DNA from 2 places in the Desulfosalsimonas sp. genome. Region 2 is predicted to be linked to the other one. Evidence: predicted binding sites of a transcription regulator. Region 2 holds the regulator's gene; the other holds the start of a gene.
What was found. The regulator sigma-54, encoded in region 2, starts transcription at its own class of promoters, with help from an activator protein. The targets are predictions, from matches to a motif close to TNTGGCACANTTTCTGCTNT.

Region 1: the regulator sigma-54 is predicted to act here: its motif matches at 7,376-7,395, upstream of ACTCIA_RS08435 (ammonium transporter).

What each region holds. Positions count from the first base shown of each region.
Region 1 is NZ_JBSRLA010000028.1:22,979-32,070, reverse strand. It holds gene ACTCIA_RS08465 (hypothetical protein) at 1-213, opposite strand, end outside; gene ACTCIA_RS08460 (hypothetical protein) at 212-667, shown strand; gene ACTCIA_RS08455 (helix-turn-helix domain-containing protein) at 707-1,504, shown strand; gene glnD ([protein-PII] uridylyltransferase) at 1,774-4,383, shown strand; gene ACTCIA_RS08445 (P-II family nitrogen regulator) at 4,630-4,968, shown strand; gene glnA (type I glutamate--ammonia ligase) at 5,037-6,452, shown strand; gene ACTCIA_RS08435 (ammonium transporter) at 7,483-8,838, shown strand; gene ACTCIA_RS08430 (hypothetical protein) at 9,022-9,092, shown strand, end outside.
Region 2 is NZ_JBSRLA010000010.1:665-9,756, forward strand. It holds tRNA gene ACTCIA_RS03700 (tRNA-Leu) at 1-54, opposite strand, end outside; gene secG (preprotein translocase subunit SecG) at 77-454, opposite strand; gene tpiA (triose-phosphate isomerase) at 460-1,221, opposite strand; gene gap (type I glyceraldehyde-3-phosphate dehydrogenase) at 1,236-2,237, opposite strand; gene ACTCIA_RS03720 (PTS sugar transporter subunit IIA) at 2,287-2,703, opposite strand; gene rapZ (RNase adapter RapZ) at 2,718-3,587, opposite strand; gene ACTCIA_RS03730 (PTS sugar transporter subunit IIA) at 3,587-4,045, opposite strand; gene hpf (ribosome hibernation-promoting factor, HPF/YfiA family) at 4,106-4,651, opposite strand; gene rpoN (RNA polymerase factor sigma-54) at 4,670-6,094, opposite strand; gene lptB (LPS export ABC transporter ATP-binding protein) at 6,096-6,821, opposite strand; gene ACTCIA_RS03750 (LptA/OstA family protein) at 6,818-7,423, opposite strand; gene lptC (LPS export ABC transporter periplasmic protein LptC) at 7,416-7,979, opposite strand; gene ACTCIA_RS03760 (KdsC family phosphatase) at 8,048-8,572, opposite strand; gene kdsA (3-deoxy-8-phosphooctulonate synthase) at 8,565-9,092, opposite strand, start outside.

The DNA.
Region 1 (9,092 bases), on a different contig from region 2:
CGCATTTTCAGAAAAGCCAGAGAAACAGGAACCCGTTGTTTTTTCAAGTCGCTGTTTTGTAAACTTTCCGGTTTTTTTTGCTTTTTTTGTCGTCTTTTTGTAAACTCCGCTCAAAAAAGATCCGATAAAAAAAGCCATGACAGAAAAATTCCTGTATCCATATCCGGTATTGTGCTTTGCTGCTTTTGTATTTTGGCTGGTTTCCGTGCCCATGGACGGTCTCCTGGCTGCGGATGTCGTCAACGCCTCTGCGGCCTTTCTGCCAATCCATGTGGCGGCCTTGATCGTGCTCGGACTTTTCTGCCCCCGGCAGATGTTTTCCCGGCTGATGCCGGCCGGCTGCCTGACTACTGCTGTGCTGACCCTGCTGCTTTTTTTCAAACCCTCTGCAGGAAGCTGGATTCTGGCCTGTATGGGCGCAAGCGGTGCGGTGGTGGCCATTGCGGCATGTGTGACCCTATGTCAAAGCCCCAGGCCCCTGTTGTGCGCAGCCGTGGGCCTTGTGGTTGGCAACCTGTTGGTTTTGCCGGTTTTGCTGTGGCCGTTAAACAGTTTTTGGCTTTTTGCGGCAGTGGCTGTATTTTTGATAGCCATACCCGTGCTTGCCGGGCACCTGCCTGATCCGGAATCCACGGAACTGCCCGATGAAACCGGTCCGTGGCATTAGCTGCCGTTTATCCTGTTGTTTAAAGTGATATGCGGGCTGATGTATGTCATTGTGATGCCGGCCTACCACCAGCAGGCAGCATTGCCGGGCTTTGAGATGCTTTTTTACGCTGGAGCCGTCTTTGGGGCATACCGGCTCGCTCGCATCAACCGGGATCTGGCCCTGATAAGCGGGGTGGTGCTGGGCATGGCGGCTTTTACCGTCATGCAGACCGGTCCGGGCTCGGTTCCGGTCAACGCCGGCATGTTTGCCCTCCAGGCGGCAACTGGTATGGTGGATCTGGTATTGATTGCGGTTCTGCTGGATCTGGCCGATCCGGTGCGTGCCTTTGGCATCGGCCTGGCTGTGGTCTGTACCGGGATTGCCGCAGGTGAACTCATTGGGCGCCATTTTGCAGGCATGACAGAGGCCATTGTCATGACCGGTCATTTTGTGCTCAACCTATCTGTGCTGGTTCTTTATTTTCTTGGCCGCTACGGATATATTCCCGGCGCTGTTCCGGCTAAACCCCCGGGCCCGGCAGAATCAAAACCCGGGCAGACTGCGGTTGCTGAGGTGGGGGCGGTGGCGCCGGTTCCGGCCATAGGCGGGAATCGTCCGGACGCTGCAGCCGGTGAGGGTGAAGTTGAAAAAAAGATGCCCAGGTATCTCAGGATGCTTTTATCCGAGCGGGAATATCTGGTGCTCAAAAAAGTGCTGGCCGGAAAAACTTACCGCCAGACCGCCCTGGAGCTGGAACTTTCCGAATCCACGGTAAAAACCTATATGCACCGTGTTTATGAAAAAATGGGGGTCAGCGGCAAAAAGAAGCTGTTTGAAAAGTTAAACAACCTGTAGCCCTCTGCGCCCGCTTATTCGCTCTGCAATCCTCCCTGTGTATTTTCGCCTGAATCCCTGTTGCTTTTCATTTTATCCCCTGTATACTTCTTTATAGCCGATAGAATAATTCCAATTTACAAAATTGTAAGATCATTTGACAATTTTGTTTTGGTTTTTTCAGGTTGTGAAAATTTCTTTGAGTATAATATTTTGATTTTAATATTTATTTGTTTAATCATCCTGGATGGCATACAAGTTGCTTTAGAAGAGCAAACGGAGGAAAGATTTTGGCCGCATACACAGAAAAAAAACAGGCACCCGATCCGGCGATGGTTTTAAAACAGGCCCGGCAGGATCTGTTTGCATCAGCCATGGAATGGGAACCGTCTGAGTTTATCCGCGCCCATGCAGAGCTGTTTGACGCCTATTTCCGGCAGTGCTTTGCCGCCAGCCGGGTGGGACCGCAGCTGGCCATCAACCGCAATCCGTATGCGGTCATTGCCCTGGGCGGATACGGCCGTGCCGAGCAATGCGTGTTTTCAGACGTGGATCTGCTGCTTTTGTTTGAAAAATCCGTGCCCGAAGAAGCCGAGGAACTGGTCAGGGAATACGTCTATCCCCTGTGGGACCTGGGTCTGGACGTGGGCTATGCCATCCGCTCCCTGCGTGAATGCGTGAAAATGGCCAAAGAGGATCTGGAAGTGCTTACCGCAGTGCTGGATGCGCGGTTTTTGTGCGGAATTTCATCCGTATACGCGGACTTGACCGCCCAGGTGCGAGACCGGGTGCTTGGCCGGGCCCCGCATAAGATCATCCGCTCCCTGGTGGACCGCAACCGCCAGCGCCATGATCATTACGGGGACTCCGCCTTTCTGCTGGAGCCAAATTTAAAGGAGGGCGCCGGCGGGCTGCGCGATTATCATACCATGCGCTGGATCGGCCGGATCAGGTTTGATTTGAAGGAATTGCGGGATCTGGAATATCACGGGGCGATTTCCAGCAATGAATATGAAAACCTGGCAGGGGCCGTGGAATTTATATGGAAGGTGCGAAACCGGCTTCATTACTTTACCGGCCGCAAGTGCGATCAGCTTTATTTCAACTGCCAGATCAGACTGGCCGAGGAAATGGGCCTTGAGGAAAAAGACGGACAAATGCCGGTCGAGCGGCTCATGAGCGAGCTGCACGCAAAAATGGGATATGTCAAAAAACAGCTCCTGTTGTTTTTGTTTGAGCTCGGATTTGAAAAACCGTCCCGTCGCAGCTTTGGATTCCGCCGGCACCCGGAAATCCCGGGGATTGAAATCAATCGCGGGGGGCTTGATTTCAAATCCTCGAGCCGGATTGTCAAGTCCCCGGAGCTGCTGATCCGGATTTTTGAGGCCAGCGCCCGGCTCCGCATGCCCCTGACCCGGGAGGCCGGGCGCCTGGTGCGGGAGTTCGGCCACCTGGCAGACGACAAATTCCGGGCCGATCCCACGGTTCGCCGGGCGTTTGAAAACATTCTGCTCACTCCGGCAAAGCCGGTCAATGTTTTGGAGCAGATGCTGGAAACCGGGTTTCTGGTGCGGCTGATCCCCGAGTTTGCCGGAATCGTGGACCGGATTCAGTTTGATGCCTATCATCTTTATCCCGTGGACCGCCACAGCCTGCGAACGGTTTATTTTATCAAGTCCTTTGGCGACAGCCCGCCAGATGGGGTGGATCCTTTGTGCATCAAGGTCTACAACGGTTTAAAACGCAAACATCTGCTGCTTTTGGCAGCCCTGCTCCACGATATCGGCAAGGCAGGGGCCGAGGGAAAGCACTCCATTACCGGCGCCCAAATGGCCAAAGATATCGTGGCCGGCCTGGGCTACGGTCCCAAAGAAGTGGAGTTGATCCGTTTTTTGATTGAAAACCACCTGCTGCTGGTCAAAACCGCCAGCCGCCGCGATATCCACGACGAGGAAACCGCCATCCGCACAGCCCGGCAGATCGGCCATGTCAATCGTTTGAAAATGCTTTACCTGCTGACCGTGGCCGATTCCATGGCCACGGGCCCCAAGGCCTGGAACGACTGGACCGCCACCCTGGTGCGTGATTTTTTTCTAAAGATTTTGCGGATACTGGAAAAGGGCGAGCTTGCCACCACTGGCGCGGTGCGCCGGGTGGAGAAGAAAAAAACATACGTGCGCCAGGCCGTGGATTTTCCGGACACGGATGTCGACTCTTTGCTCAATATTCTTTCGCCCAGGTATCTGCTCTATATCGAGGCCCGGGATGTCGTGTCCCATCTAAACCTTTACCGGCAGCTGCAAACCAATGAATACGTATGGGAGATCAGCCCGGATGAGGCCTCCAATACCCGAACCGTGGTGGTTTGCGCCAAGGACCGGCCCGGTCTGTTTTCCAAAATTTCCGGGGTCTTTACCCTAAGCGGGATTGATGTCTTAAATGCCCAGGTCTTTACCTGGAAAAACAACGTGGCCCTGGACATTTTCACCGTTACCCCGCCGCCGGATGAAATCTTTGAGGCCGAGCGCTGGCAGCGGGCCGGACGGGATCTGGAGGCCGCTTTGGCTGGCCGGCTGGATCTGGGTGCGGCTTTGATGAAAAAGCCGGTTCGGGCGGCAAAGCAGGAAGTCTCCGGCCGGCCCAACCGGGTGGTGGTTGATAATGACAGTTCCAGTTTTTACACCATTGTTGAAGTTTTTGCCTATGATTTTCCCGGTCTTTTGTACCGGATTACGGATGCGCTGACCAGAAGTGGTCTGGATATATGGGTTGCAAAGATTGCAACCAAGGTTGATCAGGTCGTGGATGTCTTTTATGTCCGCGACGACCAGGGCAACAAGGTGGAGGATGCCGGCCAGGTGCAAGACATCCGGCGGCAGGTGCTTTCAGTGTTGTCCTGAATTCGTCTGTATCCGACCGATCCTTTCTATAATTTTGTTAAGAAAATTTGGTAAAAAAGATAAAAACAGAATTTTTTGTCAAGTCAACCTTGATGGGATCGCAAAAAGGCCCAAATCGGATATAATCGCTAATCAATGAACAAATAACTTATTGATTTTACTTAATACTTAATCACTTAAAACTTAACACTGCCTGTAAAAAAGACTTTTTACAGGCTCATCAACCTTGCAGCAGGAGGATAAATCATGAAAAAAATAGAAGCCATCATCAAGCCGTTTAAACTCGACGATGTCAGACAGGCGTTAAATGATATCGGCATCCAGGGAATGACCATCACCGAGGTCAAGGGTTATGGCCGCCAGAAAGGCCACAAGGAGATTTACCGGGGCGCGGAATATCTCGTGGATTTCATGCCCAAAATCAAGCTTGAAATCGTGGTGCCCGCAGACCGGGCCCAGGAGGTGATCGACGCGGTGCGTTCTGCAGCCAACACCGGAAAGATCGGTGACGGCAAGATTTTTGTGATTCCCCTGGAAGGGGTGATCCGGGTGCGCACCGGCGAGGCGGACAACGAGGCCATATAAAAACAGCATTTACATTTGTTGGGTTTTAAAGCATTTTATTCATTAAAAATTCGAGGAGGAAACAGACAATGAAACAGGCAAAAGACGTACTGGAAATGATTCAGCAGGAAAATATCCGGGTGGTGGACATCCGGTTCATGGATTTTCCCGGCATATGGCAGCATTTTACCGTACCGGTCAGCGAAATGAGCGAGGACTCCTTTGAGGACGGCTACGGGTTTGACGGTTCCAGCCTGCGGGGCTGGCAGCCCATCAACGCAAGTGACATGCTCGTTGTTCCCGATGCTTCCACGGCCAAGATCGATCCCTTCTACGAGGAAAAAACCCTTGTATTGATCGGCAATATCGTGGACCCGGTCACACGGGAGGCCTACTCCCGGGACCCGCGGCACGTGGCCCAGAAGGCTGAGAATTATCTCAAGCAAAGCGGTATCGGTGATACGGCCTTTATCGGCCCTGAAGCCGAGTTTTTCATCTTTGATGATGTGCGCTTCGACTCCCAGAGAAACAAGGCCTTCTACATGGTGGATTCAGAAGAGGGCGTGTGGAACACCGGCCGGGAGGAAAATCCCAACCTGGCCTACAAGCCGCGCCACAAGGAAGGCTATTTTCCGGTGCCGCCCATGGACAAGGGCCAGGACATCCGCACGGACATGATGCTGGCCTTAGAGGATCTGGGCATTGACGTGGAATGCCAGCATCACGAGGTGGCCACCGCCGGCCAGGCAGAAATCGACATGCGCTTTAAGCCGCTGATGGAAATGGGCGATCAGCTCGTGTGGTTTAAATATGTGCTCAAAAATGTGGCCCATCAGTACAACAAGACGGTCACGTTTATGCCAAAGCCCTTATTTGAGGACAATGGCACGGGCATGCATACCCATGTCAGTATCTGGAGAGACGGCAATCCCCTTTTTGCCGGCGACAAGTACGCCGGGCTGTCCCAGGAGGCGCTTTACGCCGTTGGCGGGATCTTAAGGCATTGCAAGGCCCTGTGCGCGTTTACCAATCCCACCACAAACTCCTATAAGCGTCTTGTGCCGGGTTTCGAGGCGCCGGTGAACCTGGCCTATTCGAGCCGAAACCGCAGTGCCGCGGTTCGGATTCCCATGTACTCGGCATCGCCGAAGGCCAAGCGCATTGAGTTCAGAACCCCGGATCCGTCCTGCAACGGGTATCTGGCCTTTTCCGCAATTCTTATGGCGGTCATCGACGGGATTGAAAACAAGATTGATCCGGGCGATCCCATGGACAAAAACATCTATGACCTGCCCCCCGAGGAACTGGCCCAGATCGATTCCGCCCCGGGCTCCCTTGAAGAAGCCCTGCAGGGCCTTGCAGATGACCACGAGTTTCTGCTCAAGGGCGATGTGTTTACCAAGGATGTGGTTGAGCGCTGGATTGAGTACAAAATGGAAAAAGAGGTCAATGCCATCAAGCTGCGGCCCCATCCCCACGAGTTTTTCCTGTATTACGACATTTAGTCCCCCCTCCTGACTGCGCAAAAGCGCAGGCGGATAAAAAAGGGCGGCCCCTGTTGCCAGGGGCCGCCCTTTTTTTACGGCGCCATCTGAAATCAGACTTCTAAATAACTTCGTTCAAGGTTCAAGGTTCAAGGTTCAAGGCTCAAGGCTCAAGGCTCAAAAAAATAAAATCAAAGATTTTAAGCATGCGGTAAAAAGTTATTTGCAGTGTTCGGTCTTGGGCTGCGGCCCGGGGGGACACTTCTAAGTAACATCAAAAAAGTTGCTGTTCGTGTCTGGTTCTATGACTTTCGCATGATGCCGGCCCGGTGGCGGTTTGCTCCCTGCTGACCGCTTGCGCGCTCAATGCGACTCGCAAACCACCCCCGGGCCGGCATCATGGCCGATTGTGTGCAAAGTTTCACGCCAAGGGAGTCCGGAGCAACACATTTAAGTTTTAAAAGCATTGTTTTCATGCCCGGTCCCGTGGGGAAACACTTCTAAGTAACTTAAAATTTTATCTAATAATTTTAGTTACTTGTAAACTCGGGTTTCGCCCCCGGCGAAATGGGGCACTTCCAAGGAAATCCAAGGGCGGGGTCTGCTTTAGAAGCGACATTGAGCGTTTTTGCGTGAAAATTTGAACTGTTGGAGGAATGCAGGGCGAATTTGTATATTTTAAGCAAAGGCATTTGATGAATCCGCAAAAACGATCAGGAGCGAAAAAGCTGACGCCGACTGCAGGATTTCCTTCCTGCAACAACAGCGGGCGCGGTAAAAAGCTTTTTACGGTGCCATTTTTTTTGTGCCTAAGGATTTACAATTTTGTTATTTTTCTCTTTTTTCATTGCAAAAATGTAATTTATTTTTTGGGCTTCCGCGATTAAATTTTTTGTATATTCTATAAAATCAATAATTTATTTTTAATGGCAGGTTTAAGGATAAATGGCACGCCAATTGCTGTTATAAAGCCAAGGCCTTTCAGGTCAGCGCATCCTGTTTCTGAAAGCTGAACTTTAAAACCTGTAACTGAATCCGGGAGGTATCAGGAATGAAAACATTGCTATGGACAACGATGATATGGGCCGCGGCTTTGCTGCCGGCGTTTGCCGGCGACGGCCCTTCAATTGAATCAAACCACGCAGCCGTCGGCCAGGTCCAGACCCATGCGGATTACACATGGACCCTGGTTGGCGCAATTCTCGTTTTTTTCATGCAGGCGGGCTTTGCCATGGTGGAAGCCGGGTTTACCCGGGCCAAAAATTCCATCAACATATTGATGAAAAATCTCATGGATTTTTCCATGGGTTCGCTGGTGTTCTGGGCCGTGGGTTTTGGCCTGATGTTTGGGGCCTCGAACACGGGCTGGTTTGGCACCTCCGGGTTTTTCTTAAGCGGTTATGAGCCCGGCGGCGATCCCTGGGTGCTGATGTTCTGGATCTTCCAGGCCGTGTTTGCCGCCACTGCCGCCACTATTGTCTCCGGGGCCATGGCCGAACGGACCCGGTTTATCGGCTATATCCTTTATACCATTTTTATCACCGGCCTGATTTATCCGGTGTTTGGCAGCTGGGCCTGGGGAGGGCTCCTTGATGGCGGCGGATGGCTGGAAAATATGGGCTTCATCGATTTTGCCGGCTCCACTGTGGTGCATTCCGTGGGCGGGTGGGCCGCGCTTGCCGGGGCCGTGGTGCTGGGCCCCAGGATGGGCAAGTACGCAAAAGACGGTTCCATCCGGCCGATTCTGGGCCACAACATCCCCCTGGCCGGCCTTGGGGTTTTTATCCTCTGGATGGGCTGGTTCGGGTTTAACGCCGGCTCCACAACCGCGGCCAACACGGATGTGGCCCTGATCGCGGTCAATACGGCCCTGGCCGCATCCGCAGGTGCCGTGTTTGCAATGCTTACTTCCTGGATCAAGTTTTCAAAACCCGAGGTGAGCATGAGCTTAAACGGCGCCCTGGCGGGCCTGGTGGGGATTACGGCCGGGTGCGCCAATGTCTCGCCCACCGCATCGATTGTCATCGGGGCAGTGGCCGGGGTGATTGTTGTGATGTCTGTTTTGTTTTTTGAAAAAATCCGGGTGGACGACCCGGTGGGCGCAGTGTCAGTGCACGGTGTCAACGGTGCCTGGGGAACGCTGGCCGCGGGCATTTTTAACACCGGGGGAACCTCTGCGGCCATTATCGGCGTGCAGGTGCTGGGCATTGCCGCCGCCTTTGTCTGGACCTTCGGGGTCGCCTTTATCCTGTTTAAGCTGGTGGATATGGTGGTGGGCCTGCGGGTTTCCGCAGAAGAAGAGCGTGAGGGACTCGATTTTACTGAACATGCGGGTACTGCATATCCGGATTTCGAGTTGGTTTCCTACAGCGGGGGGTCTATCTCTTCATCATATAAACCGCAGTAGGCATGTAATCAGCAAGAACTTTGAAACACGAATCGCACAAGGCGGTTTTGGACAAAATTTTGTCCGGCTGCCTTGTGCGGCTTCGTGGTTTTTGTTTTGGTTTGTTTTTGAGATTTATGGTAAAAATATAACCATAGCAACAGGGATTGTTTTTGTTTTTATAATCAAAACTGAGACACAACAATGCTCGGCCGTCGGCCCAACAGTGATCAAAAGTTTATCCTTTCTCATCTGGGCGTTTTTTATGCCCTGGT
Region 2 (9,092 bases):
CGTAGCCCACTACCCCCTCAAGATAGCGTGTCTACCAAATTCCACCACTTCGGCACAAACTGGATGTAAACCGAGCTTATTGCGGGTTGTCCTCTGCTGACGGCGCTGCGGGCGCCTGCTCATCCGGTGCTGCTTGCTCGCCGCCCGGTGCAGCGGGCACCTGGTCTGCGGGCAGACTTTGTTCCGCAGCCGGCGGCTGAAATTCCTCAACCACGGACTTGTCCCCGCTTTTGGAGATATAGGCCAGAGACAGGGACGTGACCATAAACACTACAGCCGCCACGGTGGTAATCTTGCCCAGAAACGTGGAAGCCCCGGTGTTGCCAAACAAAGTCTGGTTGCCGGCTCCCCCGAACATGGCGCCCATGCTGGCTCCCTTGCCGGTTTGCAGCAGAACAATGCCGATCAAGGAAAAGCAGACAAACAGATGAATAATAATAATCAATACATGCATTGGATTTAACGCTTATAATGTATAATTTCAGCAAATGTTTCCGGCTTCAGGCTTGCGCCGCCCACCAGTGCCCCGTCAATGTCGGGCAGGTCCATCAATTCGGCAGTGTTTGCCGGTTTGACGCTGCCGCCGTATAAAATCCGGGCGGCCCCTGCAATATGCGCCCCAAAGCGTTTTTCCAGAAATTGCCGCACATGCGCGTGGACTTCCTGTGCCTGCTCCGGGGTGGCGCTTCTTCCGGTGCCAATGGCCCAGACCGGTTCATAGGCCATGACAGCCTGGCTGAACTGATCTTCAGACAGTCCTTCTAACCCGTTTTCCATCTGTTTGTCAAGCACGGAAAACGTTTTTCCGCCATCCCGCTCGGTTTCGCTTTCGCCGATGCAGATAACCGGCACCAGTCCGGCGGCCACGGCAGCCTTGATTTTTTTGTTCACGCCCTCGTCGGTTTCCCCAAAGTACTGGCGGCGTTCAGAATGGCCGATGATCACATACCGGCAGCCGGCTGAAACCAGCATCGGGGCGGAGACTTCTCCTGTGTAGGCCCCTTGGTTTTCCCAGAACAGGTTCTGGGCGCCGAGCTGCACCGGCGTGTCTCCGATGATGCGGCTGATCGGCACCAGGGCGGTTGCCGGCGGGGCGATCATGATCTCTGCCTGCTCGTCTCCGGTGAGTTGTCCCAAAAGTGCCCGGGCCGTGTCTTCTGCTTCCGGGCAGGTTTTGTACATCTTCCAGTTGCCGGCGATCATGGGTCTGCGTGTTGTCATGGCCACCTCCGGAATTAAAGCTGTTTTCCCATCATTTCAGCCAGGTCCACCAGGCGGGTGGAATAGCCGGTTTCATTGTCATACCAGGAAAGGACCTTGACCATGTTGTCAATTACATAGGTGTTTTCCGCATCCACTACAGATGAAAGTCTGTTGCCGTTGAAATCCTCGGAAACCAGCGGCAGTTCGCTAAATCCCAGAATGCCGGCCAGCGGGCCTTCGGCGGCTTCTTTCAAGGCCGCGTTCACGGTTTCCGCAGTTGCCGGCTGCTTGAGGGTGGCCACAAAATCCACAAGTGAGACATTGGGCGTGGGCACCCGGATGGCCATGCCGTTTAGCTTGCCGTTTAGCTGGGGCAGCACCAGGCCCACGGCCTTGGCCGCGCCCGTGGTGGTGGGAATCATGGACATGGCAGCCGCACGCGCCCGGCGCAGATCCTTGTGCGGGGCGTCCAGCAGCCGCTGGTCGCCGGTGTAGGAATGGACGGTGGTCATCAGGCCGCTTTGGATGCCGAATTTTTCATCCAGCACCTTGGCCACGGGCGCCAGGCAGTTGGTGGTGCACGAGGCGTTGGAGACAATATGATGGTTTGCGCTGTCATAGTCGGTTTCATTGACGCCCATAACAAAAGTCATGTCCGGGTCCTTGCCGGGTGCGGAAATAATGACCTTTTTCGCCCCCGCGCTCAGGTGCTTGGCTGCGCTGTCCCTGTCCCGGAAAAGGCCGGTGCATTCGGCCACGATGTCCACGCCGGCTTCTTTCCAGCCGATATTGGCCGGATCTTTTTCCGCAAAAACCCGGATGGTTTTGCCGTTGACCGAAATGGCGTTGTCCCGGGCAATGATCTCCGCATCCAGGCGCGGGTGTACCGAGTCATAAATCAAGAGGTGGGCAAGGCTTTTGGTGTCCATGATATCGTTGACTGCTGTTACCTCGATGTCGGACCGGTTCAGGGCGGCCCTGAAAACCAGTCTGCCGATTCTGCCCATTCCGTTGATGCCGAGTTTGATCGCCATTTTCCTTCCTCCTTATAAATGTGGTATTCACAATAAATGAAGTTTGTTTTTATTCCCGCTTGTTGCCTTTTAAAATATCGCTGGCAAGGGAAATGCTTTTTTTGCCGTAAGCCTCGATGGTTTTGGCCAGTACATCGAGCTTTGATTCCCGGTTGCGGGCGTTGGCCGCCTTGATCAGAACCGGCAGGTTCACCCCGGAAATCACCTCAATGCGGCCTTCCTCCAGAAACGAGTAACTCAGATTTGAGGGAGTGCCCCCAAACATGTCCGTAAGGATAATCACTCCTTCGTTTTCGTCCACATACTGCACAGCCTTGTCAATCCTGCTTCTGAGTTTGTTGACATCCTGTGACAGGTCTATAGAAACCGCGGTTACAGCCCGGGGCCGTTCATCGAAAATCATGGATGCGGTTTCAATGAGCGCCTCGCCGAGCTGTCCGTGAGTGACAATAACAATTCCGATCATAAAACGTCCTTGGCTCAGGTTTTGAGATCCACATCCCGGTGTGTGAGCATCACGGGCCTGCCTGGTTTGTTGATGTGCGCATAAAGCGCCTCGGCAATAACCACGGATCGGTGCTGCCCTCCGGTACAGCCCACTGCAATGGTGAGATAGGCTTTGCCTTCCTTTTCGTAGAGCGGGAGCAAAAAGTCAACCAAATCATGAAATTTTTCAGTAAACGCCCGGGTAATGCTGTTTGTCTGTACAAATTCACGCACGGGCCGGTTGCGGCCGTCGAGATCCTTGAGTTCGGGAACAAAAAAGGGATTGGCCATAAACCGCACATCCATGACCATGTCCGCGTCCTGGGGAATGCCGTGTTTGAAGCCGAATGAAAGCACCTGTGTGCGCATGGGCTTTGAATCGATGATGGTTTCCACCAGGTTGAAGATGACGGATTTCAGATCGTGGAGTGTATAATCCGTGGTGTCGATGACACGGTCGGCCATCTGGCGAATGTGATCCATCTGTCCGATTTCCGCCCGGATGCTTTCCTGCAGGCCCCGGTCCTGGGACAGGGGATGATGCCGCCGGGTCTGGCTGTATCGCCGCAGGATAACGTTTTCTTCAGCTTCCAGGAAAAACACGTCAATGTTGTATCCGCGCTGGCGCAGATCATGGAAAATCTCCGGAAAGGAACGGAGAAACCCCTTTTCCCGTAAATCCATGACAAATCCGAGCCCCGCGATCTCGGATTCCGATTGCAGGGGAAGCTCCATGAACTTGGGCAGCAGCTTGACCGGCATGTTGTCAACGCAGTAAAAGCCCGCATCTTCAAGTGCGGCCAGGGCCACGCTTTTGCCCGATCCGGACAAGCCCGTGATAATGACAATTTTATGCCGATGCATCAGAAATCCTCATCCACTTCCGAAAGCACGTCCATGACTTGTTGGGCTTTGTGTACCCGCATCAGTTTTTCCTTGAAATCCTTATCCCTGAGCAGTTTTGAAATCCGGGCCAGCACCCGCAGATGCAGCCCCGTGGAATCGTCCGCGCTCAACAACAGAAAAAATATATAAGCGGGCTTGCCGTCCAGGGCATCAAAATTGACCCCGTTTCGGCTCAGCCCGAATCCGAGCACCAGGGATTCAATTCCGTTGATTTTGCCATGGGGAATGGCAATGCCGTCGCCGATGCCCGTGCTGCCCAGCCGTTCGCGTTCGATAAGCACCCGGACGATATTGCGCTGCTCCAGGCCGGTCAGGGCGGCCACCGGCTCTGTAAGCTCGTCGATAACCCCTTTTTTATCCGTTGCCTGCAGGTTGGTCAGGATCGTGTCCGCGGTAATATAATCAAGTATTTTCATAACATTGCACCCTGTTTGCGCGGTGCCGGCCAGTTGCCGGCCGGCACCGGTGCTTCGGTGTTATCCCAGGGGCTGAATCAGTCCGAGATCCCCGTCATTGCGTCGATAAAGCACATTGATCTGGTTGGTCCGGGCGTTTCTGAACACCAGAAAATTATCCGAAATCAGATCCATCTGCATGATGGCTTCTTCCACGTCCATGGGTTTGTATTCAAGGTTCTGGACAATGACGTTGGCACCCGGGGCTTCTTCGGGGGACTCGTCCCCGCTTGGCATTGCCGCCGGCTCCGGGCTTCGGTCCTCACCCCGGCCGCCCTGGCGATGGTTTTTGATTTTGGCTTTTTGTTTTTTGATCTGTTTTTCAAGCTTGTCCAGGGCCAGGTCAATGGAGGAATACATATCATTGGATTTTTCCCGGCACACGATATTGAGCCGGTCGCCGGTCACCCGGATTTCTGCGATATGACGGATTTTTTCCACGGAGAGCACCACCTGTGCTTCCGCCGGATTGTCCAGGAGCTTGTCCATGCGGTCGAGTTTGCTGGATACATAAGATTTCAGGTGATCGGAGGGATCAAGGTTTTTGAATGTCACGGATGTTTGCATGGGTACCTGCCTCCTTGATTAGGGTTGTTTACGCTTGCTTGATGGAAGAACCCCCATGATTTCCCTGTACTTGGCAACGGTCCGACGGGCGATGCGGATGCCGGATGCCGCCTCGAGCATGTCGGCGATTTTTTTGTCGCTATAGGGCTTTTTGGGGTTTTCTCCGGCAATAATCCTTCTCATTTCCTCCTGTACGCTGGCCGAGGCAATGGTGTTGCCGTCAGCCCGGTTAATGGAGCTGTTGAAAAAGAATTTGAGTTCGAAGATGCCGTGCGGGGTGTGGGCGTACTTGTTGGTGGTCACACGGCTGATAGTGGATTCATGCATGTTAATGTCTTCTGCCACGTCCCGCAGCACCATGGGTTTTAAATGGGCGATGCCCTGGTCGAAAAAATCGCGCTGGAATTTGACGATGCTGACCATGACGTTGTAAATGGTCCGCCGCCGCTGCTGAATGCTTTTGATGAGCCACTCGGCAGACCTGAGCCGGTCGCGCAGATAAGTGCGCGTGTCTTTGGCAATGGGTTCTCCTTTGCGCACGGCCTGGCGATAGTAGGAATTGATGTGCAGCTGCGGGATTTCGTCGTCGTTTAGCATAACGATATAGTCATCGCCTTCCCTGTAGACATAGACGTCCGGCGTGATGTAGATCTGCTCCTCGTCGCCGTAGCGGAATCCGGGCCTGGGATCGAGCTGGCGGATAACCTCGATGGCAGCAGACAGGGTTTCCATGCTGCATTTCAGCTCCCGGGCAATGACCTGATAGCGTTTGTTTTCCAGGTTCTTGAGGTGATCGCGCAGCAGTGTCTCGACAAACGGATCTTCAATGCCGAACTGCCGGGCCTGAATCAGCAGGCACTCGCTTAAGTCCCTGGCGCAGATGCCCGGCGGATCAAAGGTCTGCATCACGTAAAGCACGTCTTTGACCTGTGAAACATCGGTTTCGGCCATTTGGGCGACTTCTTCCAGGGGGACGTCAAGGTAGCCGTATTTGTTCAGGTTGCCGATGATCAGGCTTCCGATGGCTTCCTGCTCGGCCGTGGGCCGGGTCATGAGCAGCTGCCAGCGCAAATGATCGTAAAGGTTTGTCCGGCTGGCGGTAAAGGCCTCATAATTGGGCGCCTCCTTATCTTCGGACTCATAATGAACCCGCCCCGTGGAGCTGTATTCGTCCATGTACTGCTGCCAGTCAAGCCGCTCGTCAAAGGAATCCTCCATTGTGATTTCCCTGGCATCAGCGGCTTCAGCCGTTTCAGCCGGAGTTTCCTCGGGCGTTTCCACGGTCTCGGATTCTTCCAGGGTGGGATTGCTTTCCAGTTCCTGCTGAACCATTTCCACGAGTTCCAGGCGCGACAACTGCAGAAGCTTGATGGCCATCTGCAGCTGCGGGGTCATAACAAGATGCTGCTGGAGTTTTAAGTTCTGTTGGAGTTCGATTGCCATATCAGAGTCTGAACTTTTCTCCCAGGTAGATTTCTCGGGCAACAGGGCTTTGGGCGATCTTTTCCGGGCCGCCCGACTCGATTACCTCGCCGTTGTTTAAAATATAGGCCTTATCACACACGCCCAGGGTTTCCCGAACGTTGTGGTCTGAAATCAGGATTCCGATACCCCGCCGGCTCAGGTGTAAAATAATGTTTTGAATATCGATGACCGCCAACGGATCAATGCCGGCAAAGGGCTCGTCAAGCAGAATAAAGGCCGGATCCGTTGCCAGCGCCCGGCTGATTTCCAGCCGGCGGCGCTCTCCGCCGGAAAGCACTCCGGCTTTTTGTCCGGACAGCCGTTTGATGCCAAGCTCGTCGAGCAGTGCATCGGCTTTCTGGTCCTGCTCAGCTCTGGATATCGGCAGGGTTTCGAGAATCGCCAGCAGGTTGTCGCGCACGTTGAGCTTTTTGAATACCGACGGTTCCTGGGGCAGATACCCCACCCCCTTGCGGGCCCGAACGTGCATGGGATCCTCGCTGATGTCTGCATCATCGAGAAACACATGGCCGCCGTCAGGCCGGATCAGACCCACGGTCATGTAAAAAGTGGTGGTTTTGCCCGCCCCGTTGGGCCCCAGAAGGCCCACCACCTCGCCTCCGGTCAGGTTCAGGTCAACCTGATTGACCACTTTTCGGCCATGATAGGTCTTTACCAGGTTTTTCAAATTCAGGGTTCGGGTCATGGCTTCCGGGCTTTGCTGGTTTCTGTTTTGTCCTGATTGTCCGCGCCGGATTCGGATTCAAAAACAGCTTCCACGCGCTTGCCCGCATCTGAGCTGACCACGATTTCTCCGGTTTCCCGCTGCAGGGTGACCTTTCTGCCGACAATGGTGTTGCCGTTGTTTTTGATTTCCACGCGCTCGCCTGTCAGGGTCAGCAGGCCGTCATCTGCGGTATATACGGCTTTCCGGCTTGTGGCGGTTTGCTCCTCGGTATGGATAACCACGCTGCCTTCAGCTTCCATGCGCCGGATACTGCTTTCACTCATGCCGGACTGACCGGGCTGAGCGCCTTGTTCGGCCTTATAGAAAATTTTGAGCCGGTCGGATTTGATTTCGGTTTTTCCCTGGACTGCGTGGGCATTGCCGATAAATTCGGCGCTGTTTTCATTGCTCTTGATCACCATCTTGTCCGAGGTGATGTGAATGCGGCCTTCATCTGGCTGAAACAGCCCGGGGTTTTGCGCCAGGCAGGGCCAGGCTGTCAGCAGGGTTATCATAATCGCGGCAATGGCCAAGATTCCGGCCGGAACCGGACTGTTTTTGCGTGCCTTGTCTTTATTCAACGGGATCCATCCATGAGTTGACGTTACCTTTAAGGGTGACTTGGTCTTTTTGGAGTTCAACTCTTGCCGAGTCACCGGAAATCCGCATATTTTCTCCGTGAATAACCACTTTCTGGTCTGTATACAATATATGTAACTCATGGTCATAATGCAAGCTTTCGGTCCTGAGCTCATATCCGGGATAACGGACCACAACCGATTTTTCCACCGTCATGTCCCGGGTTTTGGTGTCAAGTTCGCCGGTATCTGCAAAAAGTTTGACCTCGGTACCGTCTGAGCCGAACGCGGTCATTTCAATATCTGTGAGCACGGCCCTGTTCTGATCCGAATAGATTTCAGCAGTGGCTGCGTTCAGCACCCATTCGGTTTTTCCGTCCTGTGTGGCAGTATGCTCAAACCCGTTTATGGTCAGGGACGCTTCCGAGGTGTTTTCCTTTTCGGTCTGCTCCTCGTGGCCGGTCTGCATGCGGAACCGCACAAACACCGTTGCCAGCAGCACGGCGATTACAACGATGGCCAGCAATCCAGCCTGTTTGTATCGGGTCCGGTGTTTCATTAAAATGTTCAAGGTTCAAGGTTCAAGGTTCAAAGTTCAAGGTTCAAGGTTCAAGGTTCCTTCGGGATTTAGGTCCGGTTGAGCCAGCGGGAAATGATGGATTCCCACAAACCCTTTGCCGAAAGAATGCGTTCGCAAACCTCCCGAACAGCGCCGTAACCGCCGGGCCTGGTCGTGACCATGTCTGCGTGCTGCCGGACGATTTCATGGGCATCTGCCACGGCCACGGCCAGACCCACCCGCTCCATGATGGCCAGGTCCACGAGGTCGTCTCCCACAAAAGCGGTCTGGGCCGGGCTGCATCCGGCCTGCGAAAGAATTGACGCCAGAAGCGCCAGCTTGTCCTTGACGCCTGTATGGCAATAGTCAATGCCGAGTTCCGCAGCCCTGCGGTCTACAGCCGCGGATTTTCGCCCGGAGATAAGACCCACCCGGATACCGCCCTCCCGGACCATGCGGATGCCCAGGCCGTCTTTAACATCAAAGGTTTTTGCCTCATCGCCGCCTGCAAAATAGAGAATCCGGCCGCTGGTGAGCACTCCGTCGACATCGAGCAGCAGCACCCGGATTTGCTTGAGTTTTTCTTCAATCATGTGAGGGGGTTCTCTCCGGTTTGATCAATGCATTGTTGATGGCTTTGAGCTGTTTGAGCAGAGGCTCGAGTTCATCCAGGCGAATGGAGTTGGGGCCGTCTGACAATGCTTTGTCCGGTTCCGGATGGACTTCCACAAACAGGCCGTCTGCCCCGGCGGCAATGGCCGCCTTTGCCAGTATGGGCGCAAACTGGCGCTGGCCGGCGGATGCGCCCCCGGCACCGCCGGGCAGTTGAACGCTGTGGGTGGCGTCAAAGATTACAGGGCATCCAAGTGCCTGCATGATGGGAATGCTTCGAAAATCGGCAACCAGGTTGTTGTATCCAAAAGATGCGCCCCTTTCGGTGAGAAGTATCCGCGAGTTTCCGGCGGATCTGGCTTTTTTTGCAACATGATCCATGTCCCAGGGCGCCAGAAACTGTCCCTTTTTGATATTTAAGGGTCTGTTTGTCCGGGCGGCAGCCACGATCAGGTCGGTCTGGCGGCACAAAAAAGCCGGAATCTGCAAAACGTCGAGCAC